DNA from 3 places in the Bacillus sp. D48C genome. Region 3 is predicted to be linked to each of the others. Evidence: riboswitches for the same ligand, from Rfam matches in the RefSeq annotation. Region 3 holds a riboswitch; each other region holds the start of a gene.
What was found. Region 3 has a riboswitch for S-adenosylmethionine ahead of ACLBXA_RS08430 (hypothetical protein). Riboswitches for the same ligand answer to the same signal wherever they lie in the genome.

Region 1: linked by a shared signal. The riboswitch ahead of ACLBXA_RS23470 (cyclase family protein) and the one ahead of ACLBXA_RS08430 (hypothetical protein) in region 3 are both predicted to bind S-adenosylmethionine.
Region 2: linked by a shared signal. The riboswitch ahead of ACLBXA_RS03175 (bifunctional homocysteine S-methyltransferase/methylenetetrahydrofolate reductase) and the one ahead of ACLBXA_RS08430 (hypothetical protein) in region 3 are both predicted to bind S-adenosylmethionine.

What each region holds. Positions count from the first base shown of each region.
Region 1 is NZ_JBKFAQ010000012.1:25,710-35,702, reverse strand. It holds gene ACLBXA_RS23490 (FAD-dependent oxidoreductase) at 1-475, shown strand, start outside; gene ACLBXA_RS23485 (MFS transporter) at 621-1,922, shown strand; gene ACLBXA_RS23480 (nucleotidyltransferase domain-containing protein) at 1,936-2,718, opposite strand; gene ACLBXA_RS23475 (PRK06851 family protein) at 2,830-3,939, opposite strand; SAM riboswitch class I at 4,091-4,203, shown strand; gene ACLBXA_RS23470 (cyclase family protein) at 4,289-4,921, shown strand; gene ACLBXA_RS23465 (hypothetical protein) at 5,056-5,436, opposite strand; gene ACLBXA_RS23460 (ATP-binding protein) at 5,666-6,892, opposite strand; gene ACLBXA_RS23455 (hypothetical protein) at 7,030-8,295, opposite strand; gene ACLBXA_RS23450 (hypothetical protein) at 8,534-9,202, opposite strand; gene ACLBXA_RS23445 (hypothetical protein) at 9,365-9,814, opposite strand; gene ACLBXA_RS23440 (hypothetical protein) at 9,835-9,993, opposite strand, start outside.
Region 2 is NZ_JBKFAQ010000001.1:587,650-597,642, reverse strand. It holds gene metH (methionine synthase) at 1-1,418, opposite strand, end outside; gene ACLBXA_RS03175 (bifunctional homocysteine S-methyltransferase/methylenetetrahydrofolate reductase) at 1,418-3,250, opposite strand; SAM riboswitch class I at 3,321-3,430, opposite strand; SAM riboswitch class I at 3,634-3,744, shown strand; gene metI (cystathionine gamma-synthase/O-acetylhomoserine thiolyase) at 3,839-4,951, shown strand; gene metC (cystathionine beta-lyase) at 4,948-6,111, shown strand; gene ACLBXA_RS03160 (cysteine hydrolase family protein) at 6,278-6,790, shown strand; gene ACLBXA_RS03155 (ArsR/SmtB family transcription factor) at 7,224-7,514, shown strand; gene ACLBXA_RS03150 (class I SAM-dependent methyltransferase) at 7,657-8,769, opposite strand; gene ACLBXA_RS03145 (MBL fold metallo-hydrolase) at 8,779-9,408, opposite strand; gene ACLBXA_RS03140 (DUF2759 domain-containing protein) at 9,578-9,751, shown strand; gene glcK (glucokinase) at 9,832-9,993, opposite strand, start outside.
Region 3 is NZ_JBKFAQ010000002.1:649,591-659,583, forward strand. It holds gene ACLBXA_RS08380 (hypothetical protein) at 32-259, opposite strand; gene phaZ (intracellular short-chain-length polyhydroxyalkanoate depolymerase) at 321-1,223, opposite strand; gene ACLBXA_RS08390 (MarR family winged helix-turn-helix transcriptional regulator) at 1,413-1,829, shown strand; gene ACLBXA_RS08395 (MFS transporter) at 1,845-3,044, shown strand; gene ACLBXA_RS08400 (serine hydrolase domain-containing protein) at 3,145-4,404, shown strand; gene ACLBXA_RS08405 (hypothetical protein) at 4,578-5,060, opposite strand; gene ACLBXA_RS08410 (short-chain fatty acid transporter) at 5,409-6,755, shown strand; gene ACLBXA_RS08415 (hypothetical protein) at 6,796-7,149, opposite strand; gene ACLBXA_RS08420 (NAD(P)H-dependent oxidoreductase) at 7,146-7,721, opposite strand; gene ACLBXA_RS08425 (SWIM zinc finger family protein) at 7,745-8,134, opposite strand; gene ACLBXA_RS08430 (hypothetical protein) at 8,397-8,654, opposite strand; SAM riboswitch class I at 8,755-8,853, opposite strand; gene ACLBXA_RS08435 (hypothetical protein) at 8,985-9,176, shown strand; gene ACLBXA_RS08440 (YwiC-like family protein) at 9,207-9,929, opposite strand.

The DNA of each region.
Region 1 (9,993 bases), on a different contig from region 3:
AAATCCAAATATATTTGTTGCAACTGGATATCGCAAATGGGGAATGACAACTGGAACTGCTGCCGCTCAGCTACTGAAGGACTCCATCCTAAAAGTCCACAGTCCCTATAAAGAACTGTATGCACCATCACGCTTCCATGATCCAGATATAAAAACGTTCCTCTCCCAGAACATTGATGTTGCGAAACATTTAATTGAAGGAAAGATCGAAACCGCATTACGTAAGCCAGAAGATCTCGAAGTTGGTGAAGGATCTGTCGTACATGTTAACGGTAAACGAGCAGGTGCTTATAAGGACAAAGAAGGAAAATTACATATCGTCGATACAACTTGTACACATCTCGGCTGTGAAGTTGAATGGAATAATGGTGATTGTACCTGGGATTGTCCTTGCCATGGTTCTCGTTTTTCAATTGAAGGAGACGTTCTTGAAGGTCCAGCAGATCAACCGTTAAAACGAGTTGATAATGAGTGAACAAATAAAGAAGTTCAACATAATTACTGTTGAACTTCTTTATTTGTTATAAAACCTTTTCAGATAAATTTCAACACAGGGAGGAAAATATTAACATTAAATGAAATAATATATTCATCTACAAATTAAAAAGTGGGGGAATATTATGCAACCTTCAGCTCCACCTCATCTAGAATCTACAGAAACTATCTTTTCAAGCTCTATTACAAAACTTGTTGTTTTTATTTGTTGGCTAGCCATTTTAGCTGATGGATATGATTTAGGTATTTACGGTGCCGTTCTACCAAAGCTCCTAGAAGACAAAAGCTGGGCGCTATCACCATCGCACGCTGGCACAATTGCAAGCTATGCTTTATTTGGGATGTTTATTGGGGCTATTCTAGTTGGAACGATTACAGATCTAATTGGACGTAAATGGACGCTTATATGCTGTTTAGCACTTTTTTCTATCACAATGGGTTTAGCGGCTATCGCTCCTTCTCCTGAGTTATTTGGATTATCTCGATTTATAGGAGGAATCGGATTAGGCGGTGTTATCCCAACAGCTTCAGCACTTACTGTTGAATATTCACCCAAAAAAAGGCAATCTTTTATTTATGCTCTTATGTTTACTGGCTATCCTTTAGGTATCGTGTTAGGTGCTATTTTGTCTATATTTATGTTAGAAGATTTCGGATGGAGAATTATGTTTGGTATCGGAATGATTCCACTACTCCTCATTCCTTTCATTATTCGCTATTTACCTGAGTCCATTCAATTTTTATTATCACGTAATCGCCAAGAAGAAGTGAACCAAATTCTTAATCGTTTTCCAATTGAATTTCATGTGAAAAATAAAACTCATCAAGCTCCATCTACTATACAAAAGAAAAATGGATTTACTACGTTATTCTCAAAAGAATACATAAAAGCAACGCTACTTTTTTGGATTACTTATATAATGGGAATGTTTTTAATATACGGTTTAAACACTTGGTTACCACAGATGATGCGCCAGGCAGGATATCCTCTTGGGTCTAGTCTGTCATTTCTACTTATGCTAAATATTACCGCAGCTATCGGCGCATTATTCGCTGGAGCAATTGCTGATCGTATAGGAGCAAAAATTGTTATTAGCATCTCTTATCTTATGGCAGCTATATGTATCGGACTATTAACAATCAAACCATCTGTTACAATCATTTATCTTTTAATTGGCCTTGCTGGTATTGGATCAGTCGGTATTACTCAAATATTAAATGCATATGTAACACAATACTTCCCATCACATATCCGAGCTACCTCCTTAGGCTGGGGACTGGGGCTTGGCCGAGTTGGTGCAATTGCTGGCCCAATTCTTGTCGGTATTATTATGACAATGCAATATGACTTAGCATGGAATTTTTACTTATTCTCCTTTGCAGGTCTTATCGCAGCTATATCTGTTTTCTTCATTCCTACAAAATAAAAAGGGCACAAACTTACTTGTGCTCTTTTTCATATGCTTCAAACAACATATCTCGAAACAATGTATTTAAACTCTCAATATCGATTCCTGATCCCTTTTCAATTCCTTTTACATATTCCTGATAGTAATGAATTTGTTCTTCTAAAAATTGATTTAGCACCTTAATTTTCAATCCAACATCTAATTCAGTACCTGCTTTTTTCTTTATTAACAACTTTTCAATTTCATCTAATACGCTACGTTCTAATGATAATTCTGTAATCAATCGGTCAAATTCTACAGGAGGTAAAGTCGTTTTCTCTTCTAGCCACTTACAAGCTAAAATGGGACGTAATACATAAAAGTACTTTTTCAGCTTTACATTCTCACCTTGCAAAAATTCACGATAATTTTTCGACGCCATATGTAAATAATGATATATCGTTGCTTTTGGATCAAAATTCTTCTCACTCATCTGTTGAAGTAGTTCTGGAAAATTAGAGTTTTTCGAATAAAAAATTGGTGATCGAATCCACTCAAGTAAAGCAGGATTCGACTTCGCGAATAGTTGCAATGCCTTTTTAATATCCCAACCACTTATATCTAAATCATCGCTAATTGGATATTCAATTACATCTCGTTTATCATGAATTGATAAATACCATTCTACTGGATGTATATAAATAAACCTAACATCATAATCGCTATCTTTCGATGGAAACCCCCAAGCACGACTCCCTGATTCCACCGCAAATAAAATTTTCACATCATTCTCTTTTTCAATTCTTTCTAACTCCAACTCGATTTTCTCTCTCATTTCATAACAACTCCATTTTTTGATTATTTCCTTGGAAATTCGACAATACACTATTAATTTTACTACATACTAAAAAAACTGTCAGAAATTACTGACAGCCTAATAAAACGTCTATTGTTGCTTTTCAATTACAGTAGCAGCAATTCGTTCAAACTCTTTTTGAATCTCCTCTTTATATGCATCTACTATTGAAAAATCCATAGCAGCAATATAAATTCGTTCTAATTTATCACGAACCGATTTTGCTTTCGCTAAGAAAGACATCGCCTCATTCATTTTTGCTTTATACTGAATGGAGACATCACGAATTTCCTTCGCATATTTCTCATCCGTCCCTGGCGTAACAATAAGGGCATACATATCAATAATTTCATCACCCTCGCGACTTGGAAAATATTCATGTGGTGCGGTGCTATCAAAAATTGCAAATCCTAATTCTCTTACGATAACCATATCAAGACTATTCGGGTCAAATCCGCAATGATATACTTCAACTTCAAACCCTTTTTCCTCAGCTGCCTTAGCTAACTTTTTGAGCATCGTTGATTTTCCAGAGCCTGGGCGCCCTTTTATAAAATAACGATGTGGTAACCCTTCTGTTAAATTAGGAACAAAATCAACTGCTCCTTTCGGTGTAGCAGCTCCTAAAAAACGATGTTTTACAAGCGATTGTCTCCCGCTTTTATCTGCAAATAATTTCTGGATTAGCTGATTGGTTAGTTCATTTGCTTTATTAAAATCTATATTATCAATATATATCTTCTCCCACTCATCATGTATAACCAATGCCTCTTTAAAACGTGCGTAAGCAGACTGAAAAGCTTTGCTTGCTTCTGAAACAAATCTTTCAATTTCTAACTTCTGCTTTCTTAGTTTATCTGAGTCCCAAGCAATTCCTAAATTTATATACTCTTCAACAACTCCTGGCATTTTTGGCTCAATAACATGCGGCGATGTCCCATCAACAATTCCTACTTTTAATTTTGGGATAATTACACCATCAACCGATTTATTATCAGAAGAACAATGTAACAATTCAATATCATATCCTTTTTCAATCCATTCACGACCTATTGCCTTTATTAAAGAAGATTTTCCCGTTCCTGGGCCACCCTTTAAGATAAATAATCTGTCTAATCCTTTTAAATTCTCTTCGTATAAATTGTGAAATCCCCTAGCTGTATTACCACCAGCATAATAATTTAATACATTTCCTGTCACTGCACTCACTCCTTCGCAGCATTCTATTTACATAACCTACAATATGCGAGCAGCTTTATTTGGGTGAATACCTATTTTGTATTGCACGAAAAAAGGAAATGAATTACAATTTAACTATCGGAAAATTCCGTTTTCAAAAAAACTGAATACTTCTTTATCAAGAGAGGCAGAGGGACCGGCCCTTTGAAGCCCAGCAACCTCAGTTTATACAAACTGAATAGGTGCTAATTCCTGCAAAATGCATTGCATTTTGGAAGATAAAACTCAACTAGCATGTAAAGCTCACCTTTCTTGATATTGAAGGGTGAGCTTTTTATTATTTGAAAAATATATATTGGAGGTATGTAAAATGAAAGTAATTGATTTATCGCAAACATTTGAAAATAATATGTCTCAATTTCCTGGAACACCTAAAATACAACTAGAAGCTGTTACAAGTGTTGAAGAATCAGGCTATCAAGTTACAGATTTTCATTCTGTCGTTCATGTTGGCACGCATTGTGATGCTCCTGCGCATTTTATTTCAGGCGCAACGACCATCGATCAATTACCGCTGGATCAATTTGTAGGTGAAGCTGTTCTTATAGATGTAACACATATTCAAGAGCGAAAATTACCTAAGGCAGTATTGCATAATACTGACATAAAAGAAGGTGATATTGTTATTTTTCATTCTAATCTATCCACCAAATGGAATACAGAAGCTTATGAGAAAGAAGCATTTTATCTTTCTGAAGAATTAGCTGAAGAATTAGTTCAATTAAAAGTAAAATCTATCGGTTTAGATTTCATTTCTCCTGATGAAGTCACAACAGAAACATCACCGATTCATCACATATTACTAGGGAATAATATTTACTTAATTGAAAACTTAACAAATCTAGATGCTATCGAAACAAAACGTTTCTTTTTCTCAGCCGCACCTTTAAAAATTAAAAATAGTGACGGTGCTTTCGCAAGAGCATTTGCTGTTATATTTTAAACACAACCTATAAAGTGAACCTTTAATCAGTGGGGGTTTTGTTCATCCCACACCTAACTTCTTTGCTTCCGCTGAATTTTGAGGTGGGGGTCTTACTGCCCGGCAAATAGCGGGATTAAAAAAAGCAAAGGCCACTACTGGTCTTTGCTTCTATATTTTCTATTTAAATTAAGAAAGAATTGTTCCACACGGGGACGCACCCAAGCTAAACAATCTATCTCTTTCTTCTTTGTGCAAGCTATCTCTTCTCCATCTACCATTTCAACAAGTTCTAGTTCTAACAGTTGCCTCGTGAATGCTAACATATTCACTTCTTCAGATGGATACTCTTCTTTTAATTTCTCCTCAATTTCTCCCAATAAAAAACCGTCACGCATCATTGCCAATGCATCAATCCAAAGTGGCGGCATTTCATATTTTTCTCCTGTAATTGTATCTTTTACAATATAATTCTTTTGCTCTTTTCGAAATTGAATCGTGTGTAAACATACAGTCGAATTTAATGTTAATTCCATCATACCACCTCTTTCATAATATCTGCATAGAAAAAAGGATGCGCGTGCACCCCTTCTTATCTTTTCATAACACTACTGAACCGTTACATGAGTAATCAATCTCATGTCGATATTTTCCTCCATTATAAACGAAGTATTTTATAAAAAAAACCCTTCTTGAAATATTTTATAAAATGTTTATATTTACACAACAAGAACACTTTTCTGAAAAATCTTTTCTCCCAATACATTAAACGGTCGGCAGAAAAATTTCTACTTTCGTTCCTACTCCTAGACTACTTTGGATTGTGATACTCCCTTGATGTTCCTTAATAATTTTATATGTAATCATTAATCCAAGTCCTGTACCAGTCTCCTTTGTTGTGTAAAATGCCTTGCCGATTTTTTCCAACTTTTCATTCTCTATACCAAATCCTTGGTCTTCAACAGAAATACACAAATGTCCTTGCGTTTTTTGATATGCACGGATATGAATTTCTCCGCCCTCTGGCATTGATTCTATTCCATTTTTAATGATATTTAATAACACTTGTTTTAATTGCTTATCATCACCGTTTATAGCCGGTAAATTCCCATCTACTTGTAAATGACATTTAACTCTATATTGCATTGCATAACTTTCCATTAGATGCACAACATATAGAAGGATGTCTCGTATATTACACCTTTCATAATTTGTTGGCTTTGGTTTTCCTAACAACATCAATTCACTAACAAATCCATTAACCCTTTCAATTTCTTGTAACATAATGTCGTAGCTCATCGTATCAGCTGGATTTCTTTCTTTTTGCATTTGCGTAAACCCTTTTAACGCTGTTAACGGATTTCGAATTTCATGGGCAATTGTTGTAGACATAGTTCCAATCACAGCTAAATTTTCCGTCTCTTTCATATTGTTCATCATTTCAACCACTGTTCTTACATAAGATTGAAATCGTTTTAATAAAGAATGTGAAATAATGAAATAGAATACACATAAAACAAGTGGAATTACCACTTTTAAATCTTGTAATAGCAATGTGAAAAATACGTACTTTCCAATTACACTAAAGGAAACTAAATAAAAGTATTTTCTATTCACGAAAACTGGGGCAAATAAAATTAATAACATTTCTACCATACTACCATGTTCAAAAGGTCTATCCGTTCGCAAATAAATCATTAAATTATTAACAAGATTGATAAACATGTACCCAAATAAAAATAAATATTTTACAGAATATACATACCCTCTTTTTTGAAGGTATATAGAAATAGGAAATATTGCTATTACAAATATAGGCACACCTATCCCAAGACTACCTTCTGGCCAACCTACCGCTGTTCCACTAATATTCATAGCAGGATACACAAAATAATATATAGCGTCATATAAAAAGAATATAATATAGAATAATAATATAAATACCTTTAAGGCTCTTCTTTCTTCATAAATCAAGCTCTTGTATTTGTTCATATAAAAACTCCCCTTGATCGATACAAAAAACTTTCATTGTTATCTCCTTAAAGTATAAGTATGAAATTGCTTTCAGGGCAATATTTAACCTTATAATACTAAAAGGAAGGAGATCTCTCCTTCCTTTTGGTAACAAATTACACCCATCTTACCCTGTCATGTAACAATCCATCAGTAAAATTATTATGCCCCATTACAAAATCCTTCATATATAAATTTAAATACTCACCGTACTTACTTTCTGTATTTAATAACAACTCCTCGACGTAATAAGCACCTTGTTCAAAGCGATCTAAAAGTAAACTGGACAAGCCCGCATAAATCCCGCACCCTACCTGAAAATACGTTGCATTCGTTTTATATTTACGAAAAACTTGGCTACTATTCATCACATTATACATATATGTCTCACTATTTTCATAAACGAGTAACACACCGACCAAGTCCTCTCCAGCAACCTCTTCTTCCGCTGGATTAAACACTTTACGATTCCAGTTCCATAAATCTTCTACTTGGTCTAAATTCTGTCTAATTATATTTGTTGTATACTCATTAATTCGGTAAAGAAAACCAACTTCCATATTAAAGTTTTTCCCTAAAATTAATACTTCCTCATGTGGCATTAAACAACCATAGAATTCTTTTTCTCCCAACTTCACTTTATACTCTGAAGCATATACATCTTCATAAAAGTAAAGAGGACGATGTTGACTCATATACATCGGATAACTCCAGATTGCTTCATCTAAAAATCGCTCTACTGCCCATGAAGCATAAAGTGTATGTGGCTTTATAAGCGCTATATCATTCAAAAACGACGTGTCATGTTCTACAATATAACATGCTCTTGGCCTTTCATTTGGTCGTTCCTTCATAAGTTCAACAACCATCCATTGAACAACACCTGGATTCATACCTGAACCTATAATCGCTTTTGTATTTGTAAATTTCTCTTTCTCCTTCTCAAACCTTGTATATCTTTCCGTAAGCTGAAAGCCGATTAAGCTATCGTCCTGATCTACGGCCTCATTTTCCAAGGCTGAATTAATATAACAAATTCCTAGTTCATTACAGCAGCTTAATACTCTAATTGTATCTGCTCCTGAAACATCAATCACAACACTCGTTCTTTTTTCTTTTAAATGTTGTTTAAATTCCACTACATTTTGAAGGTTTATTTCATATAAATATAAGCGACCTTTCAAATTCGAAAACAACTCATCATAATAAGTCCTATCTTTTTGTTTTATATCCACCAAATGAAATTTGGCATTCTTTAATACTTCATAAATTGGATCTTTTTCATTTGCTATCGCTTGATTTAAAATTGCTAAAACTGCTTTTGCTGCTCCACCAGCACTACCAAGCAATGTAATTGATAACGAATTCGGAAACTGCTCCACAAACAAAACCCCTTTAATAAATTAGTTGAGCAGCTCCTCCTCAAAAAATAAATTGAATACATAAAAAGATAGCTCGTACATATTTCTTTATAAAGTAGTGCAAAATTATTTTTAAAAGATCGCACTATAATATATTTATATTCAATTCATTTTTCCCCTCATATCCAAATTAAACTAAATAAATAGGCTCGACCTTTTCTTCTGCATATAAAAGAAAAAGCCAGCCCTTCCAACTAATCTACGGACAATGGACGGATTTTACATGTTGAATATTCACATACATTTTTGCATCACGTGCTTTTGATATTTCAATATGACCTTCATCAATTTTCGCCATTTTTCCAATTTTATTGGACTCCTCACCTAAATCGAACACCATAATTTTCCCTGTCATTTTAATAAGCTGTTCTTCAAACGTTCTAGCTAACGTAATATTTAACGGATTTACGGGGAGTTCATTTTTATTGAGGGCATACGGTACTTGGTTTTCTTTATACGGAATTAACCATTTTAAATGCTTTAAAGATATATATACCGTTTTATAAACCGGACTATAAAAAACAATATAATCGTTCATCACACTTGTAACATAACCATGTATTGGAGCATTTCCTGCTACATAAACTTCTGTAAAAATACCTTTAGAAGTACTTAATACTTTTCTCAAAGAAATTGAAGGTGATTCCCTCTTAATTACAGAATCAACATCTGGTTTTGATATTTCTTCGTCATATGGTCTTAAAAATTTATAGTATTGTACATGATATAAAGATATATATACGTAATCTTGTCCATTGTAAAGAACAACGATATCATTTCCTACATCAATTAATACACCTTTAAATCTTTTTTCACCGATTAATTTAACATATATATTTTCTCCAATACTTTTATTCAACTCATTCATCTATATCCTCCTTCCTATGAATATCAGCTTTCCTATCTTCCGTTTCAAAAAAAATAATCAGGGCAATGTTTTGTCTTAATAGTAAGTAATTCCTTTTCATACTATCGAAATAAGAAATTGTTCTTCTCTTTCCCTCATAATGCCCCTCTTATTTATTAAACATTATTCATCTTCATTCTTTTTACATTTCACTACTTGACTCACACTCTTAATATGATAATTAATGATATAAATGACTTCATCGCAGTTTACTAGTGTAATACATTCTTCATGCACTTCACTTAATAATCCTTCCACACATTCTGGACCGCCACGATTAATCTTTACCCACTTATACTTCAAGTCACGTAATACATCGACAAAAGTATCATCATCAGAGCAGAAACATGAAACATAGGAATCGCCACATTTACTTTCTTTCACTTTCTTAGCTAGACTCTTCACATGTTTCAATTGGTAATATACTAATTCACCAAGAGGAAGTTGTAATGTAAGGTAATCTCTCCCTAACGATACAAGTACCCCCACTCGACTCTCTGGTCCACGAAGATTTACTTTTACAGTCTCACCGACTAAGCATTTAATTTGCTCACAGCATAATATACTTTCCAAATTTGTATCCTCCTTTCTTATTATCTTCCTCTACTTGACTGTCTTTGTGCGCGAGCTCGACCTGAATTATCGCTACTACTTTCCTTACTATTACTATCTTCGCTCTCATCGCTCTCTCCGCATGCTAATGCATTATAGTTAACACTTTTAATATGCTTTATTGCAATTAATATAACTTC
Region 2 (9,993 bases), on a different contig from region 3:
TTTGCAATTTCTAATTTTCTTTCAGCACTTACTGCCATACCATCTTCATCGATTGTACCAACTACAATTGCAGCACCATACTTACGAAGAAGCGGTGTTACCTTTTCAAAACGCTCTTCTCCATCTTCTAAATTAATAGAGTTGATAACAGCTTTTCCTTGAATATAAGTAAGTGCTCTTGCCATAACATTTTCATCCGTTGAATCAATCATAATCGGTACTTTTAACACTTTCGTAACTTCTGTCAAAAATTTCTCCATATCTTCTATTTCATCACGATCAGGATCTGCCATACAAATATCAATAATATGAGCATTTTTCTTCACTTGCGCCCTTGCCACTTCAGCAGCCTCTTCAAATTTCCCTTCTGCTACTAATCGTTTAAATTTACGTGATCCAATAACATTCGTTCTTTCACCTACAAATAACGGTCTCATAGACTCATCGTATTGAAGTGCCTCCAATCCACTAATTCCATGTCCTTCTCTCTCATGATGGTCACGAGGCTTAAGAGATGCTAGCGCGGATTTCATTGCTTTTATATGTTCTGGTGTCGTGCCACAACAACCACCGATAATATTAACCCATCCTTCTTCAGCAAATCGCTTCACCTTTTCAGCAAGAGAAGATGGAGATTCATGGTAATGTCCATCTTCATCAGGAAGACCTGCATTTGGATAACAAGAAATGTAACACTCCGATAAATCAGATAGTGAACGAATATGGTTCCTCATAAACTCCGGACCAGTCGCACAGTTTAATCCAACAGATAATGGTTTCATATGTTCTACTGATAAATAAAAAGCTTCAATTGTTTGCCCAGCCAGAGTCGTTCCCATTGGCTCAATCGTTCCTGAAATCATAATAGGAACCGTTTTTTTCATTTCTTCAAAAGCAGCTTGAATTCCAATATAAGCTGCTTTCACGTTACGCATATCTTGACTCGTCTCAACGAGTAATACATCAACTTCTCCTTTTAACAATCCTCGTGCCTGCCTTGTATAAGCCTCAATCAATTCTTCAAAAGTCACACCACCTGTAACACTAATTGCTTTCGTTGTTGGTCCCATTGCTCCCGCAACATATACTTCCTTCCCGCTTTCTTTAACAGCTTGCTTCGCCAAAAGTGCTGCCTTTTCATTTAGTTCTTCATCTAAATGAGACAGCTCATAATCACTTAGTACAATATTCGTTGCCCCAAATGTATTTGTTTCAATAATATCCGCTCCAGCTTCAATATAAGCTTTATGAATTTTTAAAATAACGTCTGGTCTTGTTTCTACTAAATATTCATTACAGCCCTCGTACTCTTCTCCTCCGAAATCTTCAGCAGTTAAATCCTCTTGCTGAATCATTGTCCCCATTGCCCCATCTAATATTAAAATGCTATTCTGTAATTTTTCTTCTATACACTTCATCAATTAATACCTTCTTTCACTTCTTGCTTTTCTCTTACATATTTAACAAGATGTTCTGTAATTTCATACTTTAAAAATGGTGTAATAAGATAAATACCATTAAAATATTTCATCGCTATGTCGATTAATTCTTGCGAAATGCGAATCCCTTCCTCAATTGCTGCCTCTTTCGTTTCGTGTCCATCCATTCTCTCTCTTATTTCTTCAGGAAGAGTAATACCCGGCACCTCAAAATGAAGAAAATCTGCATTCCGCTTACTTACTAACGGCATAATTCCAATAAAAATAGGTTGTTCCAAATGCTTTGTCGCTTCATACACTTCTTCAATTAGCGCGATATCGTAAATTGGCTGAGTTAAAAAATACTCCGCTCCAGCATCTATTTTTCGTTCCATTCGCTTAACCGCTGCTTTTAAGTGCCTCACGTGAGGATTAAATGCGCCGCCTACAGAAAACCTTGTCGCCGGTCCAATTGATTTCCCTAAAATTGAACGTCCATCGTTCATTTCTTTAATCATTTTAATGAGCTCAATAGAGGATAAATCATATACAGAAGTTGCACCGGGAAAATCACCAACGCGCGCTGGATCACCAGTTAAAGCTAACACTTCTTCCATCCCTAACGCCGATAAACCTAACAAATGAGATTGTAGTCCAATGACGTTATGATCTCTACACGTTAAATGTGTCAATACTGGGATATCATGCTTGGTTAATAACGCACCCATTGCCATATTCGAGATGCGAGGCGATGCTAATGAATTATCTGCTAGAGTAATAGCATCTGCTCCCGCTCTTTTTAACGCTCTTGCTCCTTCAAAAAAACGCTGTGTATCTAACGTTTTCGGTGGATCTAATTCCACTACAACTGTCGTTTGTTTTTTCGCTTTCTCTGCTAGAGTGACGTGAGCCTTCGAACGTTTCTCATGCGTATGAACGACTTTCGGCCTTTGAATCGTGTCTTTTTCTATTACAGGGGTAATATTCGCAACAGCGCGCTTCATACTTTGAATATGTTCTGGAGTCGTACCACAACAACCACCCAATAATCGAATACCTTGCTCAATAAATCTCGGTGTCATCGCTTCAAAATAAGCTGGGCTTCCCTCATATACATAACGTCCCTCCACATAATTCGGGAGACCTGCATTTGGGTATGCTGATAAATAGCCATTTTGCGGAATCGATATCATTTTGAAAGCTTCCGTCATATGAAGCGGCCCTAGTTGACAATTCAATCCAACAACATTTGCACCGCAATCTATAAGTTGCTTTAATATTTCATTGACATCATTTCCATTTTGAGTCGTACCTGCTTCATGTAACGCTAATTGAGCAACAATTGGAATATTCGTTTGCTTACGCAATACTTTAACGGCATGAAGTAATTCAAATTCATCGTAAAAAGTTTCTAATAGTAATCCATCAACCTGTTCTTCTAGTAAAGCCCCTGCCTGTTCAAGTAGCATAAACTCCCTTTCCATATCAGTCGTTGTAACGGCTCCGATGTGTTTCATACCACCAATTGTTCCTAAAATTGCATTTCTGTCTGTAACAGATGCTTTCGCCAGTTTTACTGCCGCTCTATTAATTTCTGTAACTTGATTTTCTAAACCATACATACGTAATTTCGTCTCATTTGCCCCATACGTATTCGTTTGAATTACATCTGCTCCAGCAGCTACATATTGTTTATGAATCGATATAATTAAGTCTGGATCAGATACATTCAATTCTTCAAAGCTACTTTGCAAACCATGTGAATGCAATAACGTCCCAACCGCACCATCACCTATTACAATTCCTTTTGATAATAAATCTAGTAATTTCACGAATCTCCCTCATTTCTATCAATATAAAAACCCCCTCTTCACTTTGAAGAGGGGGACATAATCGTTCCTCCTCTTATTATGCAAAACATTCGTTTTGCAGGTATTAGCACCGTTTCAAACATTTCGTTTGAAGGTTGCCGGGTTTCACAGGGCCTTTCCCTCCACCGCTCTCAATAAGAGTTGTCTTTATTATTTTATTTATGTAGCTAAAAGGAAATGCGTTCCCCTTTTAACAATGTTTGTTAATTTTTTAATAAATTTAGCATGCACAAAAGTAAAAGTCAATGATACTTGCGGAAAAATAAAAATTATTTAAAATAAACTTGCAATTCAATTATCTTTTGTTGTAAAGTTAAAAACATAATAAAAATTTCATACGAACATTCTTATCTAGAGAGGTAGAGGGACTGGCCCTATGACGCCTCAGCAACCATTAACAGTTTGTTAATAAGGTGCTAATTCCAGCAAATTGTGAAAGATTTGACAGATGAGAAGAAGACTCTATTCAAACCGAAAGCCTTCTTCTTAGAAGGCTTTTTTTATTTTATATTCACTTAATGTTTCAATTTAAAAAGGAGGAATTTTCACATGTCAACAATCGAAACGAAACTAGCACAAATCGGAAATCGCAGTGAAACTACAACAGGAACGGTTAATCCACCGGTTTATTTCTCAACCGCTTATCGTCACGAAGGAATTGGTAAATCTACTGGCTTTGACTATTCACGAACTGGCAATCCAACTCGCGGTCTTTTAGAACAGGCGATCGCAGACTTAGAATATGGCGAACAAGGTTATGCCTGTAGTTCAGGGATGGCGGCTGTTCTCCTCGTCCTTTCTCTATTCCACTCTGGAGACGAACTTATTGTATCTGAAGATTTATACGGAGGAACGTATCGATTATTTTCTGAGCACGAAAAAAAGTGGAATGTTCGATGTAGATACGTAAATACACAATCTATTAAACAAATTGAGCAAGCTATCACAACTGAAACGAAGGCTATTTTCATAGAAACTCCAACTAATCCATTAATGCAAGTTACTGATATTGCTGCTGTCGCAACTGTAGCGAAAAGGCACGGACTACTTCTTATTGTAGACAACACATTCTACACACCTTATATACAGCAACCATTAACAGAAGGTGCTGACATTGTACTCCATAGCGCAACGAAATATTTAGGGGGACATAACGATGTACTAAGCGGACTTGTCGTTGCAAAAGGAATGGAACTTTGCGAGGAAATCGCTCATTATCATAATGCATCAGGCGCGGTTTTAAGCCCATTTGACTCATGGTTATTAATTCGCGGTATGAAAACGTTAGCGCTTCGCATGAGACAACATGAAGAAAATGCGAAAGCAGTTGTTGCATATTTAAATGATGAAAACGGGGTGACAGATGTATTTTATCCAGGAAGAGGCGGCATGATTTCATTCCGCCTTAAAGATGAAGCTTGGATTAATCCATTCTTACAATCTTTATCCTTAATTACATTTGCAGAAAGTCTTGGTGGTGTAGAAAGTTTAATGACTTATCCAGCAACGCAAACACATGCTGATATTCCTGAAGATATTAGAACAGCAAACGGTGTATGCAATCGTCTTCTTCGATTCTCCGTTGGCATTGAAAATAGTAACGATTTAATTCAAGACTTAAAGCAAGCCATTAAACTCATAAAAGAAGGTGTAAAAATATGAGCTATTCTATAGATACACTCTTACTACACAACCAATATAAACATGACTCACAAACGGGCGCTGTGAACGTTCCCATTTATAACACATCAACTTTTCACCAGTTTGATGTAGATACGTTCGGAAAATATGACTATAGCAGGTCAGGAAATCCAACTCGTGAAGCTCTTGAAGATATCATTGCTTTATTAGAAGGTGGAACAAAGGGATTCGCCTTTGCATCAGGCATTGCAGCGATTTCCACTGCATTCCTCCTTCTTTCACAAGGTGATCACGTACTCATTTCAGAAGATGTATACGGAGGCACTTACAGAGTGATAACTGAGGTACTCTCCCGTTACGGTGTTTCACATACATTTGTTGATATGACCAATTTAGAAGAAATAAAACAAAACATTAAACCAAATACAAAGCTCTTTTATGTAGAAACACCTTCTAACCCACTTTTAAAAGTGACAGATATCCGCGAAGTTTCTAAACTTGCAAAATCTATTGGCGCTCTTACTTTTGTTGATAATACTTTTTTGACACCACTATTCCAGAAACCACTTGAACTTGGAGCTGATGTCGTTCTTCATAGTGCTACAAAATTTATTGCTGGTCATAGTGATGTTACTGCCGGATTAGCAGTAGTAAAAGATGCAGAACTCGCTCAAAAGCTTGGATTTTTACAAAATGCATTCGGTGCTATTTTAGGGCCTCAAGATTGTTCTCTCGTACTTCGTGGCCTAAAAACATTGCATGTACGCCTCGAGCATTCAGCTAAAAATGCCAATAAAATTGCACATTATTTACAAGAGCACACTAAAGTACAAAATGTCTATTATCCTGGATTACAAACGCATCTCGGATTTGATATTCAACAATCTCAAGCAACATCAGCTGGAGCGGTCTTATCGTTTACTTTGCAGTCAGAAGATGCACTCCGCCAATTTTTGTCAAAAGTAAAATTACCCGTTTTTGCAGTTAGTTTAGGAGCGGTAGAGTCAATTCTTTCTTACCCAGCAAAAATGTCACATGCAGCACTGTCGCAAGAAGCTCGTGATGAAAGAGGGATCTCTAATTCATTACTTCGGTTATCAGTTGGCCTTGAAAATGTTGACGATTTAATATCCGATTTTGAAAATGCCCTTTCTTATGTAGAAGAACCTGTAAATGTATAGAATGAATAGAAGATATGAAATTAAGTTTTCATATCTTTTTTTATGCTGTCTACCATACTCGTTTTAGTGCTTTTCTGTCTATATAGTTCATTAAAAAATAAAATTTTTATCTATTTCCAAGTAATGGATTAATTGATATATTAAGAAATAAAAAGGAGCAAAAATAATGGATACTTGTACAGATATTTTAATCGTTATCGATTTACAAAATGGAGTATGTTATAGCGGAGAGCATTTATTTGATTTACAGAACTTACTAACAAAAGTAAATCAAAGAATTTCTTCATACAGAAAATTAAATAAACCAATCCTTTTTGTTCAATATTGTGATGATGATTTAGTACCCGAGAAAGAAAATTGGGCTATTCATACCGATCTAGATGTTCAAGAACAAGATTTTTTTGTAAGAAAAACACATGCAAATTCATTTTATAAAACAAACTTAAAAGAAATTTTAGATCAATTATCTGTAAAGCGCATTGAATTTTGTGGTGCCCAAACAGAGTACTGTATGGATGCTACGATTAAGTTTGCCCACGGACTGGGATACGAAAACTTTATGGCACAGAAAACAACCTCTACGTTGAAGAATCCTTTTATGTCCGCAAAAGAGACGATTGATTTTTACGAGAACATATGGAATCACAGGTTTTTAACGTTGCTAAAAGATGAATTTTAGAATAAATGACTAATGACTTGATTATCCTAAGATTTATCAGCTGTAATCAAATATTTCGTTATCATCATAAAGAAGCGAATTACATTCAGCTTCTTTTCTTTTAAACTGTTTTATATTCTATATATATCATTACAATTCCTTTGTCATATTATTTTAAAAATTTTGTATATTCATTTGAAAGAATAAGAAAATCATGATAAAATTGTGTTACAAATATATCTATATCTTTCAATTTTTAAAACGCATCGAAATTTTCACCCAAAAATTTTATTTTACAAAAACGTGCTAATTTACCTATTTTATTTACATCAGGGTCTCTTTTCTTACAATTTCTTTACTTTAGGACTTTTTTTCTGCAACAACTATTTTCTTTTCTTTAAATTTTTGGTATGTATAGTATGGTATAATAGCTCACACGGAGGTGGAAAAGAACATGTTAGAAACCTTTCAAAAAGAATTAGAACTATATGAAAGTAATGCAGAATTATTAAAAGTACTAGCTCATCCTGTTCGTTTATGTATCGTAAAAGGATTAATTGAGCGCGGTCCAAGCAACGTTTCTACAATGTATACTGGCTTAAACATGCCACAATCTACAATTTCACAGCATTTAGCAAAATTAAAAAGCGCTAAAATCGTTTCTAGTGAAAGAAAAGGATTAGAAATTTATTACAAAGTAGAGAACGAAACAATAATTCAACTCGTTCGCGTATTATTAGGTTAGGGACTAATAATCGAAGAAAAAGAACGTATTCTATATTTTTCATCTCATATCTTTAATATAAATATATATCATGAGAGGAAATATATAATACTACATAAGTCGTATTAAAAAACAAGACACAGTATATACTGTGTCTTGTTTTTTATATTGTTACATACTGCTCCAAATGCAAATGTTGCATATCTTTTGTATGTATAACAACATCAAACGCACTCCCTACTCCTCCATTCAAAATCATAGAACGAACTGCTCGATTTTTTTTTTGCGTTTCAGAAAAAGGATTCGTATCTTGATGGCTCGTAAGCTGTTCTAATATTCCTGCAGCTAACAAGAACTCAGATTGTTTCTTATGCCATACTGCACTCATTCCCTGCAGACTAAACATCTCAGTTAGCTCGTCCCAATGAATATGAGTAGTAAGATCCATTTCACCTGGATACGCTAGTGGGTTTCGTATTAGCTTATGCTGATAATACCCTCGCAAACTTCCTTCACGGTGTGCTGGATGCATCCATTCTTCTTTTGTGTATCCGTAATCAACTGTAATACATATACCTTTTTGAAACCATTTCGCAATTTCTTTTATATACTCCTCCATCACAATTGGTACTTCAAAACGTTGCCCTTCAGCAATATGAATATTATATTTCAATAAATATCGACCAATTCTTTTATCTAACGGCCTACATACTTCTGAAAGGTTTCCTTCCTCTGTATATGTAATACGTACTTCATACAACATACCATTTCTTTTCTCAATTATTTCAACAGGAAATGCATCAAACAACTCATTCGAAAAAAGAATTCCCTCGAAAGAATCTCCCATTTCACTATAGGAGGTATAGTACGATACATTAGAAAATGAGCCAAGTTGCTCCTGCTGTAATTTCCTATGAAAAGGGCTCACTTCAATCATTGAATAGTTTAAATCAATAAAGGTTTTTGGAGATAATTGCTTCCATTCTTGTAAAACATCATAGGCAAACTTTCCAGTTCCCCCACCAACCTCACAAATATTCGAAGCAACTTCACCATTTTCAACAAGACGAATAAAAAGTTTAGCAAAAGTTTTTGCAAAAACAGAGGATACATTGCTACTTGTAAAAAAATCCCCTTTTCTTCCAATCTTTTCACGTTCTTTCATATAATATCCATGACCTTCTGTATACAATACAAGGTTCATATACGTACTATATGAAATTGAATAATCCTTTTCTTTCCCCATCCATTCTCTTAAAATGAGCTCCATTCCCATAATGACTCCTTATTGTAAAAACGGATTATTTTCTTTTTCAAAGCCAATGCTTGTTTCTGGACCATGTCCACATAACACCGCTGTTTCATCTGGTAATACAAATAATTTCTCTTCAATACTTCCAATTAATTCAGCAAAACTTCCACCAGGCAAATCTGTTCTTCCAATGCTCATTTGGAACAATACATCTCCTGAGAATACAGCATTCGCCTCTTTACTATAATAAGAAATACTTCCTGGAGAATGTCCCGGCGTCTCAAAAATTTCAAAATTAAATGATCCAATTGTTAATGTACCTTCTGCATCAATAATATGATCCGCTGGTTTTGCTGTAATACTGCGGTTGATCATAAAAATTTGAGAGCCGTTTACAGTTGCATCTCCTAACCAATCTGCTTCTTCTTTATGTACGTATACAGGAATATAAAAAGCGTCTCTTACCGCATCAACAGCACCGATATGATCAAAGTGAGCATGTGTTAATAAAACCGCCAATGGTTTTAATTGTTCTTCTTGTAAATATGTAACGAGCTTTTCACCTTCATGACCAGGGTCAAAGATAATGCACTCTTTTTGATCGTTCATTAAAATATAAGCATTGGTTTGCAATGGGCCTAACGGCATTTGTATCCATTTCATATGAAATCTCCTCCAGTTATTAAACTTACTTTTAATGATACAACATTTCTTTCTCTGAGGAAAAGAAAGGATGCTATCTCGACAATCATTTTTAAAACATGTACAATATAAAAGAGTAAATATTCCAAAAACTCATAATAAGAAATGGGTAGACAGAGGAGGATATTGTATGGGCCTTGTTATTATTTTTACACTTGTCACTCTGTTAGCTGTATTTGCTACGCTTAGAACACTTCGTGAAAAAAACTTTTTCGCGAGCGGCTTTGCAATTGCAACTGTACTCGTTTTCGGATGGTTTACGATCATGACTGTTCTATATAACGGGTATCCACCAGCAGCTTAATTCGTTTACACTTTATTCTTCATCGAGATTTCACACAAAAAGAGGAAGGGTTCCCCCTTCCTCTTTTCATATTTCACATCTTATATCATCTTCGCTTCGTATTTGTGCTTTTTTACAAGCCAAGCTCCTCCGATAACACCTGCATCATTACCAAGTGTTGCAATAGCTAACTTCGTGCTCTTTACAGCACGTGAGAAAGCGTATTGCTCGAAATAGCGTTGAATTGGTTCTAATAGCGCATC
Region 3 (9,993 bases):
GCTAAAAGAATGAACCTTTTAGCTTGTTATCTTATCCTTCCCAAACTTGCGCTTTCACATTGTAATGAAAGTGTTTAAAATATGGATTTTCATAAAATGATGGTCCATATAAGTAATGTTGCATATGAACTGTTAGTGGCTGCTGCATTTGTAAAGGAACTACAGCTGGTGAAACTTGCATATACATCGGATCTATCATTATTTTTGTATAGATATGATGATTATATGGCGAATAAGCGATTAAGGATGGTTTATGCATTGATAATCTCCCCTTATACATACAAATGTTATAGTATATGCAACACTTCTCATTTCGGGGATTATTTCTGTTCTAACCAATTCTCTACATGTTTTATAAATACATCTAAACAATCAATAAACGGTGAGTGTCCGCAATCTTCTAATACCTTCAACTCTGCATTTGGCAAATGTTTCGCTAATTCCTCACCGACTACTTGCGGTACGACATAATCTCTATCACCTTGTATGACGAGTGTTGGCGCTTTAATACGATGAATTTGCTTACTTCCCTCTACAACCCCGTTATGTTCATCTGAAATATTAAATGTAATGAGCGCATAATTCACATCTACGAAATTACGTTGCGTTAACATATCATCTAAATACTTTTCATAACGGTCCGGTTCAGGTTGATTATGTGTATATATTAATAGATTCCATACTGTACGGTAATATAGTTTGTTCATATTTTTTATCGCATCTAATACTGGAGCGATTTGTACTGGATCTTGCGCAATTTCTTCTTTCGTCTTTACTAAACTTGATACAATCGGCTGCCCATTCGTATCTTTTTTAAAGATTGGGTATCCTTTCATTCCTACTGATTCTACTAAAATTAACTTTTCTACAAAATTTGGGTGATTCGCTGTAAATTGCATCGCAACGCCACCGCCCATTGACCAGCCCATTAATGAGAATTTCTCTAGCTTTAACTCGTCGATAAATAATTTTACATCCTCTGCAAAGTCTTGTAATGAATCTATCGATCGATTATACGTTGATTGTCCAAACCCTCTTAAATCAAGAGCGTAAATATGGTATTGATCTTGCAACTTTTCAATGACTAAATCCCAATGTTGTGACGATGTCATGTTCCCGTGAATGAGTACAAGAATATCTGTATTTCGCCTTCCAACTTCCTGATATGCAATCGTTTCTCCGTTCGATAGTGAAACAAACTCCATTGTTGCAGGCTTAATCATCACAAGTTCCCCCATTCTATTTAATAGAAAGAAAATTCTTTACTTAATTAAAGAATAGCACGTAGAATATACGTTCGCAACATAAAACCTATAAGAATTTTTTACATAAATCAACATGTCTATTACTAGACAATTATTATAAAAAAGTATATAGTTAGCTAGGTAACTAATTTGAAAGGATCAAAATACATGGACGAAAAACAACATTTTTTTCACATCGTCAGCCAGACTTCTCGAAAGTTTACGAAGAAATTTAATGAACGTGTATCTCCAACAGGGTTATTTAGTGCGCAATGGGCTGTTATTTTCCGCATTAATCAAACTGGTTCTTGTACGCAAACAGAATTATGCCAGTATTTAAATGTTGAATCACCAACGATGACTCGTACGTTAACACGTATGGAAACGATGGGATGGATTATTCGTACAGAAGGTAAAGATCGCCGCGAGAAGCTTATTTCTTTATCCGAAACAGCGATAAAGATGATTCCAGTATGGCAAGAAGAAGTTGACACTTTCGAAGAAAAAACGCTAGAAGGTATTAACGAAGATGATTTACATCAAGCATTTCAAATGTTACAACAAATTATTAAAAATTTAGATTAAATTGGAGGGATGACGATGCAAAGTGAGAAACTTTGGACGAAGGATTTCCTCGGAACTTGTTTTAGTAGTCTATTTCTCTTCTTAACATTTTACATGCTTATGACTACTCTGCCTGTCTATGTAATAGACGGCCTAAAAGGAAAACCTGAGGAAATTGGTTTAGTTGCAACTGTGTTTCTTATTTCTTCTGTTTTATGTAGACCATTCACAGGAAAATGGCTCGATGATTTAGGAAGAAAGAAAATATTATTTATTTCACTTTCATTATTTTTAGCCGCTACTGTTATGTATTTCGGTGCGCAAAGTTTATTCTTATTACTTGCCCTTCGCTTCTTACACGGTATTGGGTTCGGGATGGCAACGACAGCTACTGGTACGATTGTAACTGATGTTGCGCCAGCTCATCGACGAGGCGAAGCACTTGCATATTTCGGCGTATTTATGAGTCTGCCAATGGTAATTGGTCCTTTTTTAGGTTTAACAATTATTTCTCATTTTTCGTTTACTGTATTATTTATCGTTTGTTCCGTATTTTCATTACTTGCATTTTTATTAGGGCTACTTGTCGATATTCCTCACGAAGCACCTGTTAGCAAACAAAAACGTGAAAAAATGAAATGGAAAGACTTAATCGAACCATCTTCTATTCCGATTGCACTTACAGGATTTGTTTTAGCCTTTTCTTATAGTGGTATTTTATCCTTTATTCCTATTTATGCGAAAGAACTCGGTTTAAGTGAAATTGCAAGTTACTTCTTTATTGTATACGCACTTGTTGTTGTCATTTCTCGTCCATTTACAGGAAAGATTTTTGATCGCTTCGGTGAAAATGTACTCGTTTACCCTGCAATCATTATTTTCACAATCGGAATGTTCATATTAAGCCAAGCACAAACTTCATTTTGGTTCCTTGGCGCAGGTATGCTAATCGGTTTAGGTTACGGAACATTAATTCCGAGTTTCCAAACGATTGCAATTTCTGCCGCCCCAAACCATAGACGTGGTTCTGCGACAGCTACGTATTTTTCATTCTTTGATAGTGGTATTGGTTTTGGTTCTTTCATTTTAGGTATTGTCGCAGCGAAATCCAGTTATCATAATATGTATTTTATCGCAGCTATTATCGTTGCGTTCACTTTACTTTTATATTACGGATTACACGGACGAAAACAAAAATTCAAGAAACAACCTACAGACGGAAAAATTTCCGCTTAACGTTAATAAGGAAAGTAAACTTCCCCGTTTACTTTCCTTATTTTGTATTTCTTTCAAGACGAGCGTATACTTATAGTAGAAATAAAAAGGAGGGCCATATATGAAACTAAAAAAATCTCCCCTACTCTTACTTATACTAACATTCATATTTGTAATTACAGGGCTTGGGTTTACTTACTTCAAACATAATAAAACGACCCCATCAAAACATAATGTGACAAAAGAAAACTGGTTAAATGACCCTTACTTACGTTGGTCGTATACACATATGAAAGAATTCACTTTAGTTAATAACGTAAAAAACAACCCTGACCAAATTGCTCACTTCCCTTCCGCATTGCAAAACTTAGATGATTTTGCTGTGGAGCGTAGATTCGGAAATACAACTCCTCTAAAAAAACTTTTAGACGATAACAAAACAGATGCTTTTGTCGTTGTACATAATGGACAACTTGTTTATGAACGATATTTCAATGAGTATAAACAGAATGAACCTCATGGTATGGCATCATTAGCAAAAGTCTTTACCGGGGCAATTATACAATCTCTCGCTGAAGAAAAACGTATTGACTTAGAAAAAACAGCTGACACTTACATAAAAGAATTAAAAAACACACCGTTCGGTAATGCCACACTTCAGCAATTAATGGACATGCAAGTTTCAGCTGAATATCCTACTCATGGATATGAGCAACCTGGGCTAGAAAATCAAGATGCACAATTATATTTAGCTAGCAATATTTTACCCCGCGGCAAAAATTACGACGGTCCGATGAAAATTTATGATATGTTACGGGAAGCCGAAGAAACTGCACCGCCTGGTTCTTCCTTTTCTTACAATAACGGATCAACAGAAACGCTTGCTTGGATTATTAGAACTATTACTGGTAAATCACTAGCTGAAAATGTAAGCGAACGAATTTGGTCTCAAATTGGTATGGAAGAAAACGCGTATTACGTTACAGATGAAATGAAAATAGAACAAGCAAGCGCTGGCTTAAATGCAACTGCTAGAGATATGGCGAGATTCGGGCAATTACTATTAAACAACGGGGAATATAACGGAAAACAAATTCTCCCTTCTTCTATTACAGAAAGTGTAAAAAATGTACAAGAAGGTGAACTTGAAATTAGTATTGGCGCTTCTATTTCTTATCATAATCAATGGTGGATTCCCCACAATGAACAAGGTGCTTTCGAAGTGTTAGGTAGTTACGGACAAACACTTTACATCGATCCGAAAGCAAATATGGTAATCGTTCATTTCTCTTCTAACGCAACGCCAAGTAATGAAATACATTCGGTTTATTCAAATATGTATATTGATATTGCACATCATTTAGAAAAGCTTCCACAGTAGTGGAAGCTTTTTCATTACAGTACATTATTTACACTACTATACCAATTATCTTTTCGTTATTAGAAAAGATTGAAAAAACAATTACCTAAAATACACCTATCGAAAATTTTATAAGCAGGTTACAATTTTAATTGAGCGTTTAACTAATACACCCACATCTTTTGGAGAATGTATTAAAACACTTCCCTTACAAAGATTGTCTGTTCATATTGGTCGAAAATTTCTTCTATAGATGAAAATAAAGTTTCTTCCGGTATGATGAACTTTATTTTTTGATCATTTTTTAACATAAAGGAAATTGTTCCATTATCATTAAAACCTGTATGAAACGTTCCTCGTTTATTTAATAGTACCTCTTCAATTATATTTATTTCAATTGAAAAGTTATTCTTTAATTGCAAGAGTTCATGTACATCGCCAGTATGTATTTTTGCATCTATTTCAGTTTCTAAGTTTAATTGTTTTTTCTCAATTTTTTTGAACCAAAACAAAAACAATAGCTCTGAAATACCAGGTAATTGTTTTTTATAAGCATGTCGGCTATGAAACTGTCCGCCAATCTTTATAAAATATATACAGTCACCTGTAATAAAAACTTTATAATATATATCTGCCGTAAACATTTTAGGCTTTAAAAGATAAAAACTTTTGATCATAATTCCCCCATCAATTTTAAATGTATTTGTATAAACATTTTTAGCTAGATTTGTGCTAAAACATATTTCTCATGTAATGCAACACTATTGTATTGAATCTCCTCTCCCTTTGCAACAGTTGCTTTGAAGCCAGCTAGTAACCTTTCTCTATACTATCCCTATAAGTGCTACCCCATTTCCAACCGTTTTTCTTCTAGTATATTAAAAGCAGAATTTGATACGAGGCTCTATATCAATCTATCAATAAATTACCGCTCTATAAATATCTGAATTTTCTTTACATTGAAGGTTATCTCCTAAACAACCTCGAATAATTGTAATACATATACATAAGGAGGTTGATCTATTTTGTTTCGTTCCTTTACAAATGGTTGCGTCGCCTTAGTGCAACGCTTCTTGCCAGAACCGTTTATTTTATCATGTTTACTAACTGTTTTCGTTATCTTCTTTGGTATGTTTGCGACTCACCAAACACCTGTAGAAATGATTAATCACTGGGGTAATGGAATTTGGGGACTCCTCGCCTTTTCTATGCAAATGGCACTTGTACTCGTGACTGGATCTGCTTTAGCAAATGCTCCTCTTATTAAAAAAGGATTAACGAAAGCTGCCAGACTACCAAAAACAATTGGACAAGGCATTATTGCCATTTCAATTGTAAGTTTACTCGGTGCATACATAAACTGGGGCTTTGGAATTGTTGTATCTGTTTTATACGCAAAAGAAGTGGCAAGGCAGCTGGACGGATTAGATTATAGACTAGCAATCGCCTCTTCTTACTCTGGATTTCTCATTTGGCATGCCGGTCTTTCTGCCTCTATTCCTCTTACGTTAGCAACAGGCGGTGAAACGTTAATTAAAACGACTGCTGGAAGTATTAAAGAGGCGATTCCAATAACAGAAACGTTATTCTCACCATACGCTCTCGTTCCAGTTATTATTTTTCTCATTACGATGCCTCTCATTAATAAAGCGATGCATCCAGATGAAAAACATACGATTACAGTAGATCCTAGCGTGTTCCATGAAGAAGCTGCTGCTCAAGAAGTAGAAAAAAATACGTTCGCTGAAAAGATGGAAAATAGCATTATTATTACACTTTGCGTTGGATTGTTAGGTCTCATTTATATTTTCAATTACTTTTATACGAAAGGTTTTAACCTTACTCTCGATATCGTGATTTTTATGTTATTAATTGCAGGTCTTATTTTCCACCGTACTCCGATTCAGTATATTCGTGCTTTTTCAGACTCTACGAAAAGTGCTTCTGGCATTTTACTTCAATTTCCGTTTTACGCAGGAATTATGGGCATGATGATTGGAGCAAATAGTGAAGGACTTTCACTTGGAGGAGCTATTTCTAATTTCTTTATTAGCATTTCAAATGAAACGACTTTTCCGCTCTTTACATTTTTAAGTGCTGGCATTGTTAACATTTTCGTTCCATCTGGCGGCGGTCAATGGGCTGTGCAAGCACCAATTATGATTCCAGCTGGCGCTGAACTTGGTGTACCTGCTGCAAAAACAGCAATGGCAATTGCATGGGGCGATGCTTGGACGAATTTAATTCAACCTTTCTGGGCATTACCAGCATTAGCGATAGCTGGTTTAGGTGCTCGTGACATTATGGGATTTTGTGTTGTGAACTTACTATATGCGGGTTTTATCATTAGTCTATGCTTCTTATTTATTTAAACGAAAAGCTAGTTTTATACTAGCTTTTTTACATAATAAATCAATTATTTCCCATGAAATTTATAATCTTCTCCCACTCTAACTCCGTAAGATGTAATGACTCAAATGCAAAAAAATCTTCGCACACTTTTTCAATTAGATGTGGATTTTCCCTCAAAAAATTCCACTGTAATACTTTAGGAAGAAAATGCATTTCATATTCTTTACTTCCCCGTACTACCTGATCAACTTCTCTTTCACAAATTCCTCTTATTAAATAATCATTTCTTAACTCTATTTGAATTTGCTGAAATGTTTCGCTGCATTTTTTCAATTGAAGTAAACACGTAACATACTTCCGAAAAAGTTCGCCATCATACTGAACACAGTTTATAATACGATCGACTTCATTCATAATGCACGAGCCTTTTCTTCTATTTGTAATAACCATTTCTCACGCTTTGATACTTTACTCGTTTTCACAGATTGAAACACTGACCGTTTTATATCGCGAATGCCACAAAAACGTAAAATACCTCTCTTCATCATAATCCAATCTGCTGATCGATATAACAATGCGACGTACCATAGAGGCGAGTCTAACGTATTAATAACCCATGCTTTTTTCCCTTGCAATAATCCTTTCGGCAGAGCCCCTTCATATTTATAAGCAAATCCAGCTACGAAAATACGATCGATAAATCCTTTTAAAATTGCTGGCATCCCCCACCACCATATTGGATAGATGAATAGAAGTGTATCTGCTTCTTCTACTAACGTTCTATACCGAGCTGTTTCCTCTTCATTTACTAAATCGCGTCTTTTCTTCTCTTCATTAAATACGAGGACTGGATCAAATTGTTCTTTGTATAAATCAAGTACGGTAACTGAATGATTTGTTTCCTGTAGTCCTTTTTGCACATGATTGAAAATCGCCGCGTTAAAACTTGAAGGGTTAGGATGAGCATATATAATTAGTACGTTCACTACAAAACAACTCCCTCTATACGTTAAAGTTTCTCCTTCTTTAATAACTTCTCTACAATTTGTACGTTTTTCGAACTTTGCAACAATCGATTTAATAATATAAGTAACTCTTCTTTTTTTAAATCTTTCAGTTTCTCTTTAACTGCACTCTCACCAGCACCTTGAATATCATAAACAACTGCCACCATATGTTTACAATAATTTTCATAGGGACACTCACAGTTACTTTCTGAAAAATCTTCGAGATCGATAACTACTTCATAATTCCCTGCATTTCCAGTAACGAAAGCAAACACTTTTTTATCTTGTATTTCAACATCTTCTACATGCCCATCTTCATAATATTCATATCCCTTATCTACAATGTACTTTGGGATCCATTTCGTTATATCTTTTAATAAGTAAGCGTACATAATTGTACCCCTTCCTTTAATTCCCTTTTGACTTCAAAAATCCTGCATGTTATTCTAATTACTGTTAAGTAGCAAGTCTACGTGACAAAACGACTGACACCTATTCGGCGAAGGTGTCTCTTTTCATTTGCAGCCGATATGAATTGCCTCTTTCAGGCACATTCAATTTTTGACACTACACACTCAACACCATTCCCTGTATCAGGCTGCTTTAGCAGTCTTTTACTCTACATACTCCGTTATTTTAAGAAAAAAAGAGAGCTTAGCTCCCTTTTCTCGCCTTATACAATACACCTTTTTCAGCATAGAGATATTCATCAGCTAATGTAATTTTCCCATCCAGTTTTAGTTCGTCTAATAATCTTGATAAATAAAATTGATGCAACATCTTTTTCGTGAATTTTCCTTCATGATGCGAAACGATATGTTCTTGAATATCTAACAATGATATCGGCTTATCTTGCTCTATCATATATTCATAAACTGTACTACGCAGTTTTACGTATTTTTCGAGTGTCACAGTAATGCGCAACCCCTTTCTTCTTAATATAAATTTTCGTAATCGGTTTTTTTGCAATAAAAAAACCTCTCCGATAAGAAGAAGTTACGTATATATCTTCGTCTTATCTCCCAGAACAAATATGTTCTGCTGGAATTAGCACCTGCATCGCGGTTGCTGGGTTTCATCGGGCCAGTCCCTCCACCTCTCTGGATAAGAAAATATTCACTTAATTCTTACTATACGTAATTCCACTTTAATTGTCAAACAAATATAATAAATATAACAAATTATATTTTCTTCCTTACTGTTCATACTACCCATATACGAACATGCAAGGAGGATTATGAAATGCATCAAAATGCTCGCGGATATGTACAAGATTCTTTTCAATCATTACAAGAAGCTAAAAATTGTTTAGAAGAAGCGCTCGAAACAGTTGAAAAAGATTTTAATCGCGCTCGTATTGAACAATCACTTTATGCTGTTGAACAAGCTATTCAACGTTGCGAGTACACCGTTCACATTTTAGAAAAAGATTAAAAACTTCCCATCTATTGATGGGAAGTTTTTTCAAATGGCATACTTCATAATTATTGCCGTTATGATTAAAAAATATACAGAATTAGCAATTTCTAAAATTCCTACTTTTATAATAGAAATTTTTTTGCCATACAACACAATTGCTCGAATGACACTTGGTATAAAAATAAGAGAACACCACGGATTAATCGCAAATACAATTATCGTTAATAAGATATGATATCCCCAAGATATAAGACGATACTTCGGGTTATTTTTTTCACGAATCATCGTTTTCACATAGAACGTACTACCTAAAAAGTATAAAAATGAAATAAGTGCAATGAATAAAGCTGTATGATCGATTTGCTTCATTGAAAAGTAATAACTAATTAACCCACCGATACAAAACACAATGATTGCACAAATATCATTTAATAGTGCTCTTTCATTTTTTTGACGGGCGTAATACATATTCACTATAAATAATGGAATCATTACTATTAAGAATAAAAGAATTCGCCACTCATATAATAAAGAAATCATCCCAAATAGGAACGCAATGCTGAAATAAACAATGGTAGCTTGTAAAAACTCTTTTTTTCGTCTTTGCTTTATGTACGTAAGAAATGGATACGTGGCTAAATAGATAAAAAACCACGCTAAAAACAATGGAATATGATAAATAGTAGGTTTCCCAAGTACGACACTTAATAAAAAAGGAATAACAAGCATGGCCCATGCACCATGTTGCTTCGGAATAACTAACTTCATTAACTATACACCTCACTTTTGAAAAAAGTTCTCACCTACCATTATACAAATAATTTTATATAAT